DNA from 2 places in the Streptomyces sp. WI03-4A genome. Region 1 is predicted to be linked to the other one. Evidence: predicted binding sites of a transcription regulator. Region 1 holds the regulator's gene; the other holds the start of a gene.
The links. The regulator HspR, encoded in region 1, represses chaperone genes until heat shock. The targets are predictions, from matches to a motif close to TTGAGNNNNNNNNNCTCAA.
Positions count from the first base shown of each region.

Region 2: a site for HspR is predicted at 3,877-3,895, ahead of lon (endopeptidase La). Genes of this name have one in related genera too.

Region 1 covers NZ_JARAUO010000034.1:57,115-65,279, reverse strand. Annotated here, with positions in the region: gene clpB (ATP-dependent chaperone ClpB) at 1-275, opposite strand, end outside; gene PV343_RS28585 (pyridoxamine 5'-phosphate oxidase family protein) at 421-834, shown strand; gene PV343_RS28580 (hypothetical protein) at 1,003-1,338, opposite strand; gene PV343_RS28575 (helix-turn-helix transcriptional regulator) at 1,652-2,689, shown strand; gene PV343_RS28570 (helix-turn-helix transcriptional regulator) at 2,926-3,924, shown strand; gene PV343_RS28565 (helix-turn-helix transcriptional regulator) at 3,985-5,037, opposite strand; gene PV343_RS28560 (sugar ABC transporter substrate-binding protein) at 5,348-6,454, opposite strand; gene PV343_RS28555 (heat shock protein transcriptional repressor HspR) at 6,836-7,291, opposite strand; gene dnaJ (molecular chaperone DnaJ) at 7,299-8,165, opposite strand, start outside.
Region 2 covers NZ_JARAUO010000025.1:116,126-124,290, reverse strand. Annotated here, with positions in the region: gene PV343_RS24265 (HAMP domain-containing sensor histidine kinase) at 60-1,181, opposite strand; gene PV343_RS24260 (response regulator transcription factor) at 1,178-1,918, opposite strand; gene PV343_RS24255 (spermidine synthase) at 2,028-2,708, opposite strand; gene PV343_RS24250 (rhomboid-like protein) at 2,921-3,745, shown strand; gene lon (endopeptidase La) at 3,918-6,338, shown strand; gene PV343_RS24240 (serine/threonine-protein kinase) at 6,493-7,479, shown strand; gene PV343_RS24235 (SpoIIE family protein phosphatase) at 7,954-8,165, opposite strand, start outside.

The sequences.
Region 1 (8,165 bases):
ATCACGGCGAGCAGCTCGCGGTTGGGCTGCGGGGGCGCGACGGTGGAGCCGGTCACGCTGGGCAGCCGGGCGAGGACACGCTCGGCGCCGGAGCGTACGGCCGCCTGGTCGGCCTCGACGGCCGCGAGCAGGTCGGTGATGTTCTCGTTGTCCTGCCCCGCGAGCAGGGCGAGGAGCAGGTGAGCGGGTGTGAGGTCCGGGTGTCCCTCGGCCAGGGCGCGGTTGCCGGCGGTGTTGATCGCGTCCCGGCTCCTGTTGGTCAGCTCGGCGTCCACGTGTCGGTTCTCCTCCTCGGCGTCGGCCCGGTGGCCGTGTCTCCCACTTGTCTCCCACTGCTGCTGACCTGACCAGCATACGCAAAGTTGAGTCTATTCCACTCAAGGTGGGGATTGCAGCTTCCTGCGACTAGGTTTCGGAACCATGGCCACGCACTCCCAGGACCCGACTTCCCCGGACGAGCTCTATCTCGCCTTCTGGCGGGAGCGGCACCTGTGCACCCTGACGACCCTGCGCCGCGACGGCAGCCCGCACGTGGTGCCGGTGGGGGTGACGTACGACCCGGAGGCGGGGCTGGCCCGGGTGATCACCGGCCGGACGAGCGCGAAGGTGGCCCACGTCCTCGCGGCCGGCGCCGAGGGCGGGCGGGTCGCGGTGTGCCAGGTGGACGGCCGGCGCTGGGCCACGCTGGAGGGCCGGGCCCGGGTGAGCGACGACCCGGAGCGGGTGGCGGAGGCCGAGCGGCGCTACGCCGAGCGGTACCGGCGGCAGCCCCGGGAGAACCCGCTCCGGGTGGTGATCGAGATCGAGCTGGAGCGGGCGCTCGGACACGGTTGAGACCGGGACCGGACCGGGGCGGTCAACCGGTTGGTTTCGGCCACCGTGACAGCGCTCCCACACACCGAAATGTCGCCACAAACTGCAGCGGCGTCACCGTGTTCAGGTCACGGTGACGCCGCTGCGGGGGGAAGCACCTGAGCGATCTTTTACGACGGGGGAATCGCGTCAGGCACTGCGGGGGGTGGCCGAAATGGTCCTTACGTCCGAGACTTCCGGTTCTGCCAGCCGGTGGTCTCGTTGGTCCAGATTCACGAAGATCATGCCGTACCGGACGGCGCACCGTACCGGCTGCGGCGCCCCACGTGGCTTGCGCAGACACCGGTACGCCCGCACGTCCTCTTCGTCGTCGCGGGTGACGACGACCGGCTCGCCGAACACGGTCACCATCAGCGAGTCACCGCTGTGGGGGATCGCGGTGACCAGGTCGATGAAGTGCCAGCCCGAGCGGTACGCGGTGGCCATCTCACGACGGAAGGACCGGTCGTCGGGAGGGGTGGTCATGCCGGCCGCCCCGACGCCTGGAGGTGTGTGCTCTGCCCCCAACCGGTGTCCGTCGGCGTGGCGACGACGACTCCCGTCGGCTCACTGGCGCCCCAGCCGGTGTCCAGCTTGGTCACGCCGACCGCCTGCGCCGTCCCCGCCCCAGCACCGAAGACCACGGCCGCAGAGAAGGCAACGGCAAGCGCCGATCGAAGCATTCTCTTGTACATAGTCGGCTTCGTCCTCACTCAACGAGTTTCCTTCCCCCGTGCCACGAAGACGATGGCTCATTCAGGCACGTCAATGCCACAGGGGCGATGCATCATGTTCCTGCATGTTCAGGACCCTGGGGGGTGGAGATTTGCCGAAAAATGACCCAAAAGGGACACATCAGCACGCGATAACCGATCTCTGTGAGGAGGGGACACAGCTCTACGCCAGCGCATTGAGCACCGGCCGGATCGCCCGCGCCGAGATCGAGGACGCCCCCTGCCTCCTCGAGTTCGCTCTGCTGCACCCGGATCCTGACGACGAGAAGTGGCTGCGGCCGGTTCCGCCGGCCGTCGCGCTCGCCCAGCGGCTGCACCCGCTCGAACGGGAGATCCTGGACCGTCGCCGGTTCTCCATCGAACTGACCGAATCCTTCGAGCCATTCATGGCGCTCAGCGCCCTGGCACCCGCCCCCACGCATGCCATCACGGTGCTCGAAGGCTCCGACCGGATCAACGCGGCGCTCAACCTCGCCACGGCCGAGTGCCGGCACGAGGTGCTGACCGTGCAGCCGGGCGGCGGGCGCAGCGAGCAGATCCTCAAGCAGGCCCTCGAACGGGACCGGCCGCTCATGGAGCGCGGGGTGAGCATGCGCACCCTGTACCAGCACACCGTCCGGCACAGCCTGGGCACCATGGCGTACGTGGACGTCATGTCCCGCGGCAAGGTCGAGATACGCACGCTGGAGGAGCTGATCGGGCGGCTCATCATCTGCGACGCGACCGTCGCCTTCGTGCCGGCCCACGACGACCAGCAGGTCGCCCTCGAACTGCGCCACCCCGGCCTCGTCAAATACCTGATCAAGGTCTTCGAGCACCTCTGGCGCCGCGCCACCCCGCTGCGCGAGGAGGTGCCCTACGAGCCCGCCCGCGACGGCATCACCGGCGTCCAGCACTCCATCGCCAAACTCCTGGTCGAGGGCCACGTCGACGAGGCGATAGCCCGCCGCCTCGGCATGAACGTGCGCACCTGCCGCGCCCACATCGCCAAGCTCGCCCAGGCGCTCGGCAGCGGCAGCCGGGCCCAGCTCGGCTACCTCATCGCCCAGTCCGGACTCCTCGAACAGGACATGTCCGCGCCGGGGCACACCGACCGCACCTGAGCACGGGCCCGGCGCCGCTCGGCACCCGGTCACGCCGTCGGGCACCCCGCCCCGCCGTCCGGCGCCGGCCGTGCCGGACGGCGGCCCCGGCGGCCCCCGGCGGCCCCCGGACCTCCGTGCGGCCCCCCGTGCGGCGGTCCCGCGGCACACCCCCACCGCACACCACACGGCACACCCGCACGGCACGCCCCACCCCCGCCCCGTCCCCGCACCACCGAGCAGGAGGGAGCCCGGCAGTGACCCCGGCGCCGCATCCGGACCACGGCATGGAAGAGCTGTGTCCGGCAGGATCGGAGCTGTACGCACAGGCCCTGCGCGCAGGCCACGTCACCGACGCGCAGGCCGGGGCGGCCCCCTGCCTGCTGCGGTTCGGTCTGCTGCAGCCGAACGTCGACGACCCCGGCAGGCTGGAACCGGTGGCCGCCGCCGTCGCCCTGCACGAGCTGCTGCGCGGCTCGGCGGAACGCGTCGCCGACGAGCGGCGCCGCGAGGCCCGCCTGACCGAGACGTTCGCGCCGCTGCTGCGGACCCAGGAGCCGCCCGCGGGGCCCACCGGCGGCCCCGCGACGATCCGGATGCACAGCGGCCTGGAGCGGATCAACCAGGCCATCTCCCAGGTCATGGCGGACTCCGCCGAGGAACTCCTGGCGATCCATTCGCACCCCACCCACACCCGCACACCCCCCAGCCTGTTCGCGCTCGCCCTCGACCGCGACCAGGCCCTGCTCGACCGCGGCGCCCGGATCCGCACCCTCTACCAGCACACCCTGCGGCACGCGCCCACCGTGCAGGCCCGTTACGAGCGGCTGCGGGGCGACGTCGAGGCCCGCACCCTGAACGAGGTCACCGAGCGGCTCCTCGTCTTCGACCGCACGGTCGCCTTCCTCCCCGCGAACAAGGACCGCACCCTCGCCCTGGAGATCCGGCTGCCCGCCCTCGTCGACTACCTCGTGACCGTCTTCGACCGCCTCTGGCACCTGGCGACCCCGCTGCACCCGCGCGGCGGCCGGCAGCCGTCCCTGGACGGCGTCACGCCCCGCCAGCGGGCCATCGCCGCCCTCCTCGTGGAGGGCCACACCGACACCGCCATCGCCGACCGCCTCGGCATGAACGTACGCACCGCCCGCCTGCACATCGCCAAGCTCGCCGCCACCCTGGGCAGCGAGAGCCGCGCCCAACTCGGCTACCTGATCGGCGAGTCGGGCATCCTGAAGCAGGCGCGGACGGCGCACTGAGGGCGACTGGGCCGGCGGTGAGGGCCCGGCCGGGCCCGGCTGTGCGGCTGTGCGGCCGTCTCAGCGCACGCCAGGGGTCTCCTGGTCGGGGATCCTGAGTGCGGGCGGGGCCGCCGGGGAGCCGGGGTGCGGGGGGCCGTCCAGGCCCACCTGGGCGATGCGGACGCCGAGTTGGGTACGGCTGGCCGCGCCGAGGGTGTCCGAGAGCCGGGCGATGTGGGCCCGGCAGGTGCGGACGCTGATGCCGAGCCGCTCGGCGATCACCGCGTCCTGGTGCCCCTCCGCGAGCAGCGCGGCGATGGACCGCTCGCGGTGCGAGATGCCCTCGATGCCGGTGTCGGGCAGGGGCGCGGTCAGCGGCAGCGCGAGCCGCCACAGCCGCTCGAAGACGGTCACCAGGTACTCCACCAGCGCCGGGTGGCGCAGCTCCAGGGCCATCGTGCGCTCGGTGTTGGCGGGGATGAAGGCGACCGTGCGGTCGAAGAGGATCAGCCGGTCGATGACCTCGTCCAGGGTGCGGGCCTCGACCGTGTCGCCCATCAGTTCCAGGTAGTTGAGCAGCCCCTGCCCGTGCCGGGCCACGTGGGTGTACAGGTCGCGCATGCGTACGCCCCGGCCGCGCAGCGTCAGCGCCCGGTGCAGCCCCTCGGTCAGCTCGGCCTCGCGCCGGATGCCGCCGGGCTGCACCGTGAGCACCTCGCTCGTGCACGCCTCGGTGGCCTCGTCCATCGCGGCCTGGATGCGGGAGAGCCCGTCCAGCACGCGGAGGGCGGTACCCTCACCCGGCGCCGAGAGCGCCTGGAGCTGGCGGCCCAGACCGGCGTACCACTCGAAGGCGCTGACCGCCGAGCCCACCCGCCGCTGGCTCTCCCTGACCTCGTCGTAGACCCCGCGCAGCAGCCGGGTCATGACCTCCTGCGGGGAGGTCGGCACCAGCCAGTCCATGTCGTCCGGGTCCGGGTGCAGCAGCGCCAGCTCCAGCAGGCAGGGCACCGGATCCGCGTCCGTGCGCGGCACCCGTCCCCGGCGTACGGCCCGGGAGTACACGCGGTCCCCGGCGTCGCACAGCCGGTCGGCACCGTGTGGATGCTGCTCCGCCCCGCGCCCGGCCATCGGCCATTCCACCCCCGGTTTGCTGCCACTTCCGCAGCGCAACTATGCGCGGCCGGGACCGGGTCCGCAACAAGGCTCCGTCCGCCGAGGGCACCGGAATCGGGGGGTGTGCCCCGGTATCGTCCGGCCTCCGCCCGTCGCATTGCAACAAGCTGATGGTGGTGGCCGGAACGTCACACAGGCATCGTTGGTCCCGCTTCCCCCGGGTGCCACGGCCCCCGGAGAGCGGTCCCGGTCAGGCACCCCCCGCACGGCCGGGGCCGCCGCATCGCGCCCACGGGGGTGGCGCGATGCGGGGAGGCCGTGACGGCTACTTCAGGCCGACGGCGGCGCAGGCCGCCTTGTACTTGGGGGTGCAGATGTCGGCGACCGTGTAGATGCCGTCGGCGATGACCGTGTCCTTGACCCGGTTCTTGGTCAGGGCGCTCACCTGGACCAGCTTGGACGGAATGCTCTTGTCGGTCGGGCTGTCGACGTGGTCCTGGGTGAGGGCGTCGAACTGGATGTCCTTGCCCTGCACCTTGGTGACGGCCATCTGCGCGGCGGCCTGGGCCTCGTCCGGGTAGGACTTGTACACGCTCATGTACTGCTCGCCGGTGAGGATCCGCTGGACGGCGTCCAGTTCGGCGTCCTGGCCGGTGATCGGGGGCAGGGTGGTGGCACCGGCCGCCTTGAGGGCCTTGATGACACCAGCCGCCATGCCGTCGTTGGCGGCGTACACGCCGGCGATGTTGCTCTTGCCGATCTTCGCGATCGCCTGGGCCATCCTGGCCTGGGCGATCTCCGGCTTCCAGTCCTTGGTGTCCCAGCTGTCCGCGATCGTGACCTTGTCCTTCAGCTCGGAGAGCGCGCCCTCCTTGAACTGCTTGGCGTTCGGGTCGGTGGGCGAGCCGTTCACCATGACGACCTTGTCGGAGGTGTCGACGCCCGAGCCCAGCGCGTCCAGCAGGGTACGGGCCTGCACCTCGCCGACCAGCTCGTTGTCGAAGGAGATGTAGGCGTCGATCGGGCCCTCGGCCAGCCGGTCGTAGGCGATGACCGGGATGCCCGCGTCCTTGGCCTTCTTCACCTCGCCGGCGATGGCGTGCGAGTCGACCGCGTCGAGCAGGATGATGTCGACCTTGTCGTCGATCATCTGCTGCATCTGGCCGGCCTGCCGGGCGGAGTCCGCGTCGGCGTTGGCGTACGAGACGTGGCCCTTGTTGTGGGTCAGCTCCGCGACCTGGTTCTTGATGATGGGGTAGTCGAACTTGTCGTAGCGGGTGTTCGCCTTCTCCGGCAGCAGGAGTCCGATCGTGACGTCGTCCCCCTTCGTCGGCGTCGCGCTCGCGCCGTCGCCCGTAGCGTCCAGCACGCCGCAGCCGGCGAGCGAAAGGGTCATCGTGGACGCGGCCACGGACATGGCTATACGACGCATTCAGGGGCTCACTTCAGGTGCGTTCCGGACGTGGGTGCAGCTTTACGACCCAGGTGTCTGAAAAGACAACTTGGACCCGACACCCGGCGTCAAGCGGAACTACTTAACGAGTGCGCAACAGCACGCTCCGCTGCATCTGTGAAGGTGGAGCGGAATCGTCTCCAAACAGTCTTTACGGACCCTCCACCCAACGGGAGTTCACAGGGAGGCAAAGATCAGTGCAACCGAATGCAATCCAGACGAGTCGTGCCGACCCGCGGTCGCGGACCGCCTCCCCGACTCGACCAGACGACCGAACGAACCCAGCCAGCCGGGCGCCGGACACGCGAGAGGGGCCCGGAGAATCCGGGCCCCTCTCGTCCGCGCCGACGGGTCGGCGCGTCAGTCGTTCTGCTGCCGCTTGGGCCGCCACACCACCAGCGCGCTGGTCTGCTGGACCTCCTGGTACGGGACCAGGTCGCGGCGGTAGGAGGCGTGGACGGCCGCCTCCCGCTGCCGCATCGCGGCCGCCGCGCCGTCGAGCGCCGACTGGAGTTCGGCGACCCGGGACTGGAGGGCCGCGACCTGGTTCTCCAGTTCGATGATGCGCTTGATGCCGGCCAGGTTGATGCCCTCGTCCTGCGACAACGCCTGCACCTGGCGGAGCAGTTCGATGTCGCGGGCCGAGTAGCGGCGGCCCCGCCCGGCCGTGCGGTCGGGCGAGACCAGACCCAGCCGGTCGTACTGGCGCAGCGTCTGCGGGTGGAGTCCGGAGAGCTGGGCCGCCACCGAGATGACGTAGACCGGGGTCTCCTCGGTCAGTTCGTACGGGTTACGCCGACGGCCGGATGTGTCCATGGGGCGCTCAATCTCCCTTCGCGGCCTCGAACAGCTCCGCCCGCGGGTCCTCGCCCGCGGTCGCCTCGCGATACGCCTCCAGTGCGTCACGAGCCTTCCCCGACAGGTCCTTGGGGACACTCACCTCGACGGTGATCAGCAGATCGCCGCGCGTGCCGTCCTTGCGGACCGCGCCCTTGCCCCGCGCCCGCATGGTGCGGCCGTTGGGGGTGCCGGGCGGCAGCTTCAGGGTGACCGCGGGGCCGCCCAGGGTCGGGACCCGGACCTCGCCGCCGAGCGCGGCCTCGGTGAACGTCACCGGGACGGTCACCGTGAGGTTGTCGTCCTTGCGCCCGAACACCGGGTGCGTGCCGACGTGCACGGCGACGTACAGGTCGCCCGCCGGGCCGCCGCGCTCACCGGGCGCGCCCTTGCCGCGCAGCCGGATCCGCTGCCCGTCGGTGACCCCGGCGGGGATGCGGACCTGCATGGTGCGCGAGGACTTGGCGCGGCCGCTGCCCTTGCACTCCAGGCAGGGGTGCTCGGCGATCAGACCGCGGCCCTTGCAGTCGGGGCAGGGGTCGGTGAGCGAGAACCCGCCGCCCGAGCCCCGGGCGACCTGTCCGGTGCCGACACAGGTCGGGCACACCCGGGGGGTGCCGTTCTTGTCGCCGGTGCCGGAGCAGGCCTTGCAGGGCGCCTGGGAGGACATCCGCAGGGGCACCGTGGCGCCCTCGATGGCCTCCGTGAAGCTCAGCGTGACCTCGGACTCGATGTCCTGGCCACGCCGTGGCTGGGTACGGGTGCCCGTGCCGGTGGCACCGCCCCGGTTGAACAGGCCCCCGAAGACGTCACCGAGTCCACCGCCGAAGCCGCCTCCGCTCTGGGCGTTGCC
Region 2 (8,165 bases), on a different contig from region 1:
CACACGTGTCCGGCTGAGCGGACGCTCGTGGATCTTGTGGCTCCGCTTCGGACTTTACGTCAACTTGGGACGGAAGTCAGTCCCGGAAGAGTGACGATGATCCGGCACCCCCGGTCGGATTCGGCCACACCGATCCGGCCGCCGTGCAGATCCACCGCCCACCGGGCGATCGCCAGGCCGAGGCCCGTGCCGCCGTCGCTGCCCGGCCCGTGCGGCCGGTTCACGGCGCCCCGGTTGAAGCGCTCGAACACGCGGTGCCACTCCGACCGGGGGATGCCGGGACCCTCGTCCAGCACCTCGAGCTCCAGCGAGTCCGGCTGCGCGCCGCGCCGGGCCCGCACGGTCACCCGGCCGTGCGGCGGGCTGTGCTTGACCGCGTTGTCGATGAGGTTCGCGACGACCTGGTGGATGCGCTCGGGGTCGGCCTGCGCGGTCAGCTCCGGCGGGGACACGTCCAGGTGCAGGTGCACGTCCGTGCGGGTGTGGCTGCCGGAGCCGGACGCCATGCCCGCACGCGCCGAGGCCACCATGTTGGCCTCCTTGAGCACGCCCGAGAGGTACGGCCACACCTCGAAGCGGCGCGTCTTCAGCGGCACCACGCCGTTGTCCAGCCGGGAGAGGTCCAGCAGGGTCTCCACCAGCCGGCCGAGGCGCTCCGTCTGCTTCAGGGCCGTGCGCATGGTCTCCGGGTCGGCCTCGGTGACGCCGTCGACGATGTTCTCCAGCACCGCGCGCAGGCCCGCGATGGGCGTGCGCAGCTCGTGCGAGACGTTCGCGACCAGCTCCTTGCGCTGGTGGTCCTGTGCCTCCAGCTCGTCGGCCATGACGTTGATCGTCTCGGCCAGGTCGCCCAGCTCGTCCCGGCGGTTCTCGCGCACCCGGCGGGTGTAGTCGCCGCGCGAGATGGACCGGGCCACCGCGTTCATCTCGTCCAGCGGCGCGGTGAGCGAATGCGCCACGAACTGCGTTATCAGCAGTGTGGCGATCATCGAGAAGACCGTGATGAAGCGGAGCTCCGTCTTGGTGTGCACCGCGATCATCGACAGACCGGTGGTGATCAGCACCGAGATGACGACCAGAGCGCCCAGCTTGGTCTTGATCGAGAACGGGCGTACGCCGCCCCAGGGCTCCTCTCCCAGGGACCCGGGGCTCCTCCGTGCGGCCTCCCGCCCGCCGCTCATGGCGTCGGTGTCTCCAAGGCGTAGCCGACACCGTGCACGGTGCGGATCCGCTCGGCGCCGATCTTCCGGCGCAGCGCCTTGATGTGGCTGTCGACGGTCCGGGTGCCGGAGGCGTCGGCCCAGTCCCACACCTCGGCCAGCAGCTGCTCCCGGGAGAGCACCGCGCGCGGGGTGTTCGCCAGGCACACCAGCAGGTCGAACTCGGTGGGCGTGAGGTGGACGTCCTCGGAGCGGACCCGGACCCGGCGCTGCGCGTGGTCGATCTCCAGCTCGCCGAGCCGCAGGATGCCCGAGCGGGGCGTGGAGGCGGCGACGGCCGCCCGCTCCACCCGGCGCAGCAGGACGTGCACCCGCGCGGCCAGCTCCCGCATCGAGAACGGCTTGGTCATGTAGTCGTCGGCGCCGACGCCGAGCCCGACCAGCATGTCGGTCTCGTCGTCCCGCGCGGTGAGCATCAGCACCGGCACCGGGCGCTGGGCCTGCACGCGGCGGCAGACCTCCAGACCGTCGAAGCCGGGCAGCATGATGTCGAGGATCAGCAGGTCGGGCTGCCAGGCCTCGGCCGTGTCGACCGCGGCCGGACCGTCACCCGCGGTCTGTACGAGGAATCCCTCGGCGCGGAGCCGGGCCGCGATGGCGTCGACGATCGTGGGGTCGTCCTCGACGACCAGTACCCGGCGCTGCGCGCCCGGAGTGGTCGTCGCCGCGCCGGTCTGGGAGGTGTGTGTCTGCTCCATCGCCCGCCCCTGTTGCTTTCCGGAATCCGTGGGGTGATCCCATGACTGCGTTTGACGCTTGAATGATCGGCGCCAGGGCAGCACATTACGGGGACACCCCGCGCCGTCGCTATCCAGGGCGGACAGCGAGGTGGACAGCGTCCGGAACGCCCCGGGCAACGGGCACCTCTTCGGTACGCACGTGACGGAACCCGGCATTCCGCAAGGTTCCTTCAAATTCCGGAGAGGGCTCGGCAGACCATACCGCCAGCACGCCTCCGGGTCTCAACACCCTTGCGCAGGCGGCGAGTCCGGCGGGGGTGTAGAGACCGTCGTTGTCCTCGGTCACCGTCCACCCGGGGCCGTTGTCGATGTCGAGGCAGAGCGCGTCGAACGTGTCGAACGTCTCATTGACGTAGGTCAGGAGGTCGGCTTCGACGATCTCGGCCCGCGGATCGGCCAGCGCGTCCCGGGAGAGCGCGGACAGCGGGCCCCCGTCCTGGTGCCAGGCGACGACGGCGGGTTCGCGCTCGACCACGCTGATCCGGCCCCAGGCCGGGTTCGCCGCCGCGTGTGCGAGCGAGAATCCCACACCCAGCCCGCCGATCAGCACGGCGGGCGCGGGGCGGCCCTTCAGGGCGCCGTACGCGGCGTCGACCAGCAGGCGCTCCGAACGCCCGTCGGAGGTGTCCATCAGGAAGCAGCCGTTGGCGATGATCTGCAGCAGGTCACCCTGTCTGCGCAGGACCACTTCGCCGTACGGGCCTTCGCGGCGGTCCAGGACCACGGGAGCGTCGTACATGGCAGTCATGCGTCCATCCTGCTCGAACGGGACGCGCGGTTCACGGGAATTGAACGGGAGGCCGCCTGTGGGTGACGTCCGCAGCCGCCCGGGGGCGGACGCGCCCCACGGCGCACCGCACGGGTAGGAGGCCGCCGTGAGTCGGCTGCCGTGTGGCGCGGGTCATGGACAGCCGCCCCCGGAACGCCAAGGGTGGGGCGCGTCGGAAGGAGCGCCTCACCGTGGAACGGACCGTGCCGGGCCCCGCGACGGCCCCGTCCCCGCCCCCGGGCACGCCCCTTACCGCCGGCCGAGCCCGCCCGCGACCCGCCCCGGACAGCACCGGGCTCCTCGACGACCTCCTCGAGGGTGTCCCGGGGCCGCGCGAGGCGCGGGTCACGGCCCCCACCGCGAACACCGCCCCGCGCCTCGCCGCGCTCTCCCGGCTGCGCCGCGTCCGGCCCCGGCACTTCCTGCCCACGCCCACCGGCACTCCGTTCACCTTCGCCTACACGGCCGTCCTCGCCGTCACCTCGCTGGTGGCGGCGCTCGCCGACCCCGCGTTCGTGCACACGCTCCAGCAGGGCTCCAGCACCGACGTCGCCCACCTGGTGCGCACCCCGGTCCTGGTGCTCCTGGCCAGCGCGCTGTGGATCGCGGGCGGGGTCGTCTCGCCGTACGCGGCCGCCTTCGTGCTGGTGCTCAGCGCCCTGGAGCGGCGGATCGGGGCGGCCCGGGCCGCCGGCGTGTTCCTGGCCGGACACGTCCTGGCCACCCTCGCCACGGAGGTCCCGGTGGGCCTCGCGGTGCTGGCCGGCCACCTGCCGGACAGCTCCCTGCACCGCCTCGACTACGGCATCAGCTTCGGCGTCGCCGCCGCCGTCGGCGCGCTGGCCGGGCTGCTCGCCCGCTGGCCGCGCCGGCTCCTGCTCGTCCCGGTCACGGGCGTGCTCCTCGGCGACCTGATGGCCTGCCGGGACCCGATGACCGACTGGGGCCACCTGATCGCCCTCGCGATCGGCGTCGCGACCTGGCCGTGGGTGCGGCGTTCCCGGGCCCGCGCCTGAACTCCCCTCCGGGCGGGGGGCCGTGCCGCCGACGACCCGTCACCGGACCCCCGGCCTGCCGGAACGCCGTCCTCGGCGGGTGATCGCTCACGGCGAACAGCCGTCGGGGAACATTCGAGCAACGCCATGCATTGAGTCGGCATAGCTCAAGTTGACTGCCTAAGGGGAGATCATGGCTGCTGAGTCCACGGCGTTCACGCTCGTGTTGCCCGTGCTGCCGCTCGATGACGAGGTCGTGCTGCCCGGGATGGTGGTTCCGCTGGACCTGAGCGACACCGAGGTGCGCGCCGCGGTGGAGGCCGCCCAGGCCGCCGCCCGGTCCGGATCCGGCAAGCCCAGGGTGTTGCTGGTCCCGCGCGTCGACGGCACGTACGCCGCCACGGGTGTGCTGGGCACGGTCGAGCAGGTCGGCCGGCTGGCCGACGGCGACCCGGGTGCCCTGATCCGCGGCCGTGCCCGGGTGCGGATCGGCGCCGGTACGACCGGCCCGGGCGCCGCGCTGTGGGTCGAGGGCACGCGCCTCGACGACAGCGTGCCCGAACCACTGCCCGGCCAGGTCGCGGACCTCGTCAAGGAGTACAAGGCCCTCGCCGCGAGCTGGCTGAAGAAGCGCGGCGCCTGGCAGGTCGTGGACCGCGTCCAGGCCATCGACGACGTCTCCGCGCTCGCCGACAACGCCGGTTACTCGCCCTTCCTGACCACCGAACAGAAGGTGGAGCTGCTGGAGACCGCCGACCCGGTGGCCCGGCTCAAGCTCGCCACCCGGCAACTGCGCGACCACCTCGCCGAGCAGGACGTCGCCGAGACCATCGCCAAGGACGTCCAGGAAGGCGTCGACAAGCAGCAGCGCGAGTTCCTGCTGCGGCGTCAGCTGGAGGCCGTGCGCAAGGAACTGCGCGAGCTGAACGGCGAGCAGGACGGCGAGGAGTCCGACGACTACCGCGCCCGCGTCGAGGCCGCCGACCTGCCGGAGAAGGTCCGCGAGGCCGCCCTCAAGGAGGTCGACAAGCTGGAGCGCGCCTCCGACCAGTCGCCCGAGGGCTCCTGGATCCGCACCTGGCTGGACACCGTCCTGGAGATGCCGTGGAACACACGGACCGAGGACGCCTACGACATCCAGGGCGCCAAGGCGGTCCTGGACGCCGAGCACGCGGGCCTGGAGGACGTCAAGGAGCGCATCACCGAGTACCTGGCCGTGCGCAAGCGGCGCGGTGAGCGCGGCCTGGGTGTCATCGGCGGGCGGCGCGGCGGCGCGGTGCTCGCGCTCGTCGGCCCGCCCGGCGTCGGCAAGACCAGCCTCGGCGAGTCCGTCGCGCACGCCATGGGGCGCAAGTTCGTTCGGGTCGCCCTCGGCGGCGTCCGTGACGAGGCCGAGGTGCGCGGTCACCGCCGTACCTACGTCGGCGCGCTGCCCGGCCGGATCGTCCGCGCCGTCAAGGAGGCCGGGTCGATGAACCCGGTGGTCCTGCTCGACGAGATCGACAAGGTCGGCTCCGACTTCCGCGGCGACCCGGCGGCGGCGCTGCTTGAGGTGCTGGACCCGGCGCAGAACCACACGTTCCGGGACCACTACCTGGAGGTGGAGCTGGACCTGTCCGACGTCGTCTTCCTCGCCACCGCCAACGTCCTGGAGGCAATCCCGGAGGCCCTCGCGGACCGTATGGAGATTGTGCGACTGGACGGATACACCGAGGACGAGAAGGTCGTCATCGCCCGCGACCACCTGCTCCCGCGCCAGCTGGAGCGGGCGGGCCTCGCCGGGGACGAGGTCTCCCTCGACGAGAGCGCGCTGCGCAAACTGGCCGGGGAGTACACCCGCGAGGCGGGCGTGCGCACCCTGGAGCGGTCCATCGCGCGGCTGCTGCGCAAGGTCGCGGCCCAGCATGAACTCGGCGAGCGGGAACTGCCGTTCACCGTCCGGGACGGGGACCTGCGCGCACTGATCGGCCGTCCGCACCACGTGCCCGAGTCCGCCCAGGACCCGGCCGAGCGCCGGACGTCCGTGCCGGGCGTGGCGACCGGCCTCGCGGTCACCGGGGCCGGCGGCGACGTCCTCTTCGTCGAGGCGTCCCTGGCCGATCCGGAGACGGGCGCGGCCGGACTGACCCTGACCGGCCAGCTCGGCGACGTGATGAAGGAGTCGGCGCAGATCGCGCTGAGTTTCCTGCGCAGCCACGGCGCCGAACTGGAACTGCCGGTCGCCGACCTCAAGGACCGGGGCGTGCACATCCACTTCCCGGCGGGCGCGGTCCCCAAGGACGGGCCGAGCGCGGGCGTCACCATGACCACCGCCCTCGCGTCCCTGCTCTCCGGCCGGCTGGTGCGCACGGACGTGGCGATGACCGGCGAGGTCTCGCTGACCGGCCGGGTGCTGCCCATCGGCGGGGTGAAGCAGAAGCTGCTCGCCGCCCACCGCGCCGGGGTGACCACCGTGATCATCCCCAAGCGCAACGAACCCGACCTGGACGACGTCCCGGCCGAGGTGCTGGACAGGCTCGACGTCCACGCCGTGACCGACGTCCGCCAGGTCCTGGAACTGGCGCTCGCGCCCGCGACGAACGACGCGGCGCCGGAGGTTCCGGTGGCGGCGTGACGGACGCCGCCGGACGAGCGAGGCCCGGGTCCCGTGAGGGAGGCCCGGGCCTTCGCCCTGTCCTGGCCCGACCCGCCCCGACCCGCCCCGTGCCCCGGCGGCCCCGGCACGGGTCCGCGCGCGCGTGTCCGGGCCGGATCGATAGAATTCGGGCGTGAGTGGGCAGGCGGTCCAACCCTCCGGCCCGATCGGGACGGAGATCGCCGGCTACCGCGTGGTGCGCGAGCTGGGCCACGGCGGCATGGCCGTCGTCTACTGCGCCGAGGACCTGCGCCTGGGCCGTACGGTCGCCCTCAAACTGCTCGCCCCGGAGTACACCCGCAACGAGGCCTTCCGCCGCCGTTTCACCCAGGAGTCCCGGGTCGCGGCCGCCATCGAGCACCCCCACATCGTCCCCGTCTTCGAGGCCGGCGAGACGGACGGGATCCTGTACATCGCGATGTGCTACGTCCACGGGCTCGACCTGCGCGCCGTGCTCGACCGCGACGGCCCGCTCCCCGTGCCCGCCGCGCTGCGCATCGCCGCCCAGCTCGCGTCCGCGCTCGACGCGGCCCACGAACGGGACCTGGTGCACCGGGACGTCAAGCCCGGCAACGTCCTGGTCGCCAAGGGGGTCGACAGCGACCACCCCGAGCACGTCTACCTGACCGACTTCGGGCTGGCGAAGAAGTCGCTGTCGCTCACCGGGTTCACCACGGCCGGCGAGTTCGTCGGCACCCTCGACTACGTGGCGCCCGAACGGGTCGCGGGCCGCCCCGTGGACGGCCGGTCGGACCTGTACAGCCTGGCCTGCGTCGTCCACGAGATGCTCGCGGGCGCCCCGCCCTTCCGGCGCGAGGACGACCTCGAACTGCTGTGGGCGCACCAGTACGACCCGCCGCCCCCGCTCAGCGAGGACCGGCCCGGGCTGCCGCCGGCCGTCGACGACGTCCTGGGCCGGGCGCTGGCCAAGGCCCCGGACGACCGGTACGGCTCCTGTCTGGAGTTCGTCGCCGCGCTGCGCGCCGCCGTGGCCGGCCCCGCCCACCGGGAACGCACGCCGACGCTGGTGGACGTGCGCCTGGAGCCGGCCCGGCCGGCCGCCCCCGCGGTGCCCGAGCCACCCGCCTGGGCCGCCCCGGTCCTCGGGGGACCGGCGTAGTTCCGGCCTTATAAGGGCCACCGGCGGCGACGCCACGGTCTGCACCGCCGCAGGCGGCACGGGCACCGGCGGCACCGGCGGCCGCGGCCGGGGCTCGTGCGGCGGCAAGGGCACCAACGGCCGCAACGGCACCGGCACCAACGGCAAGAACGGCCCGCCCTGCCCCGACAAGACGCCTCCCCCCGGCACCGGGGGCACCGGCTCCGGCGGCTCCACCACCCCGGACGCGGCGCCCGCCAAGGACCCCGGTCCGGGCACCGGCAGCACCCCGCCGCCGGACGCGCCCGCCCCGCAGTCCCCGCCCGGAGGCGGCGACGTGGTCGTCAAGTGACAGCCTGAGGATCGCCCCGACCGCACCGACCGGAAGACCGACCGACCGGAAGACCGACCGACCGGAAGACCGACCCAAGGGACCCACCGACATCCCGCCCCCGCAGCCCCGCGGCGGGGCGGCCGTCGTGTCAGGCCGTCGCCTCAGCGCCCGGGCAGCGACTGCTCCGCCCACACGGTCTTGCCGACCCGGTCGTGCCGGGTGCCCCAGCGCTCGGCGAGCTGCGCGACGAGCAGCAGGCCGCGGCCGCCCTCGTCGAAGATCCGGGCGCGCCGCATGTGCGGGGTGGTGCCGCTGGAGTCGTAGACCTCGCAGATCAGCTTGGAGTCCTGGTGGATGAGTCGGAGCTGGATGG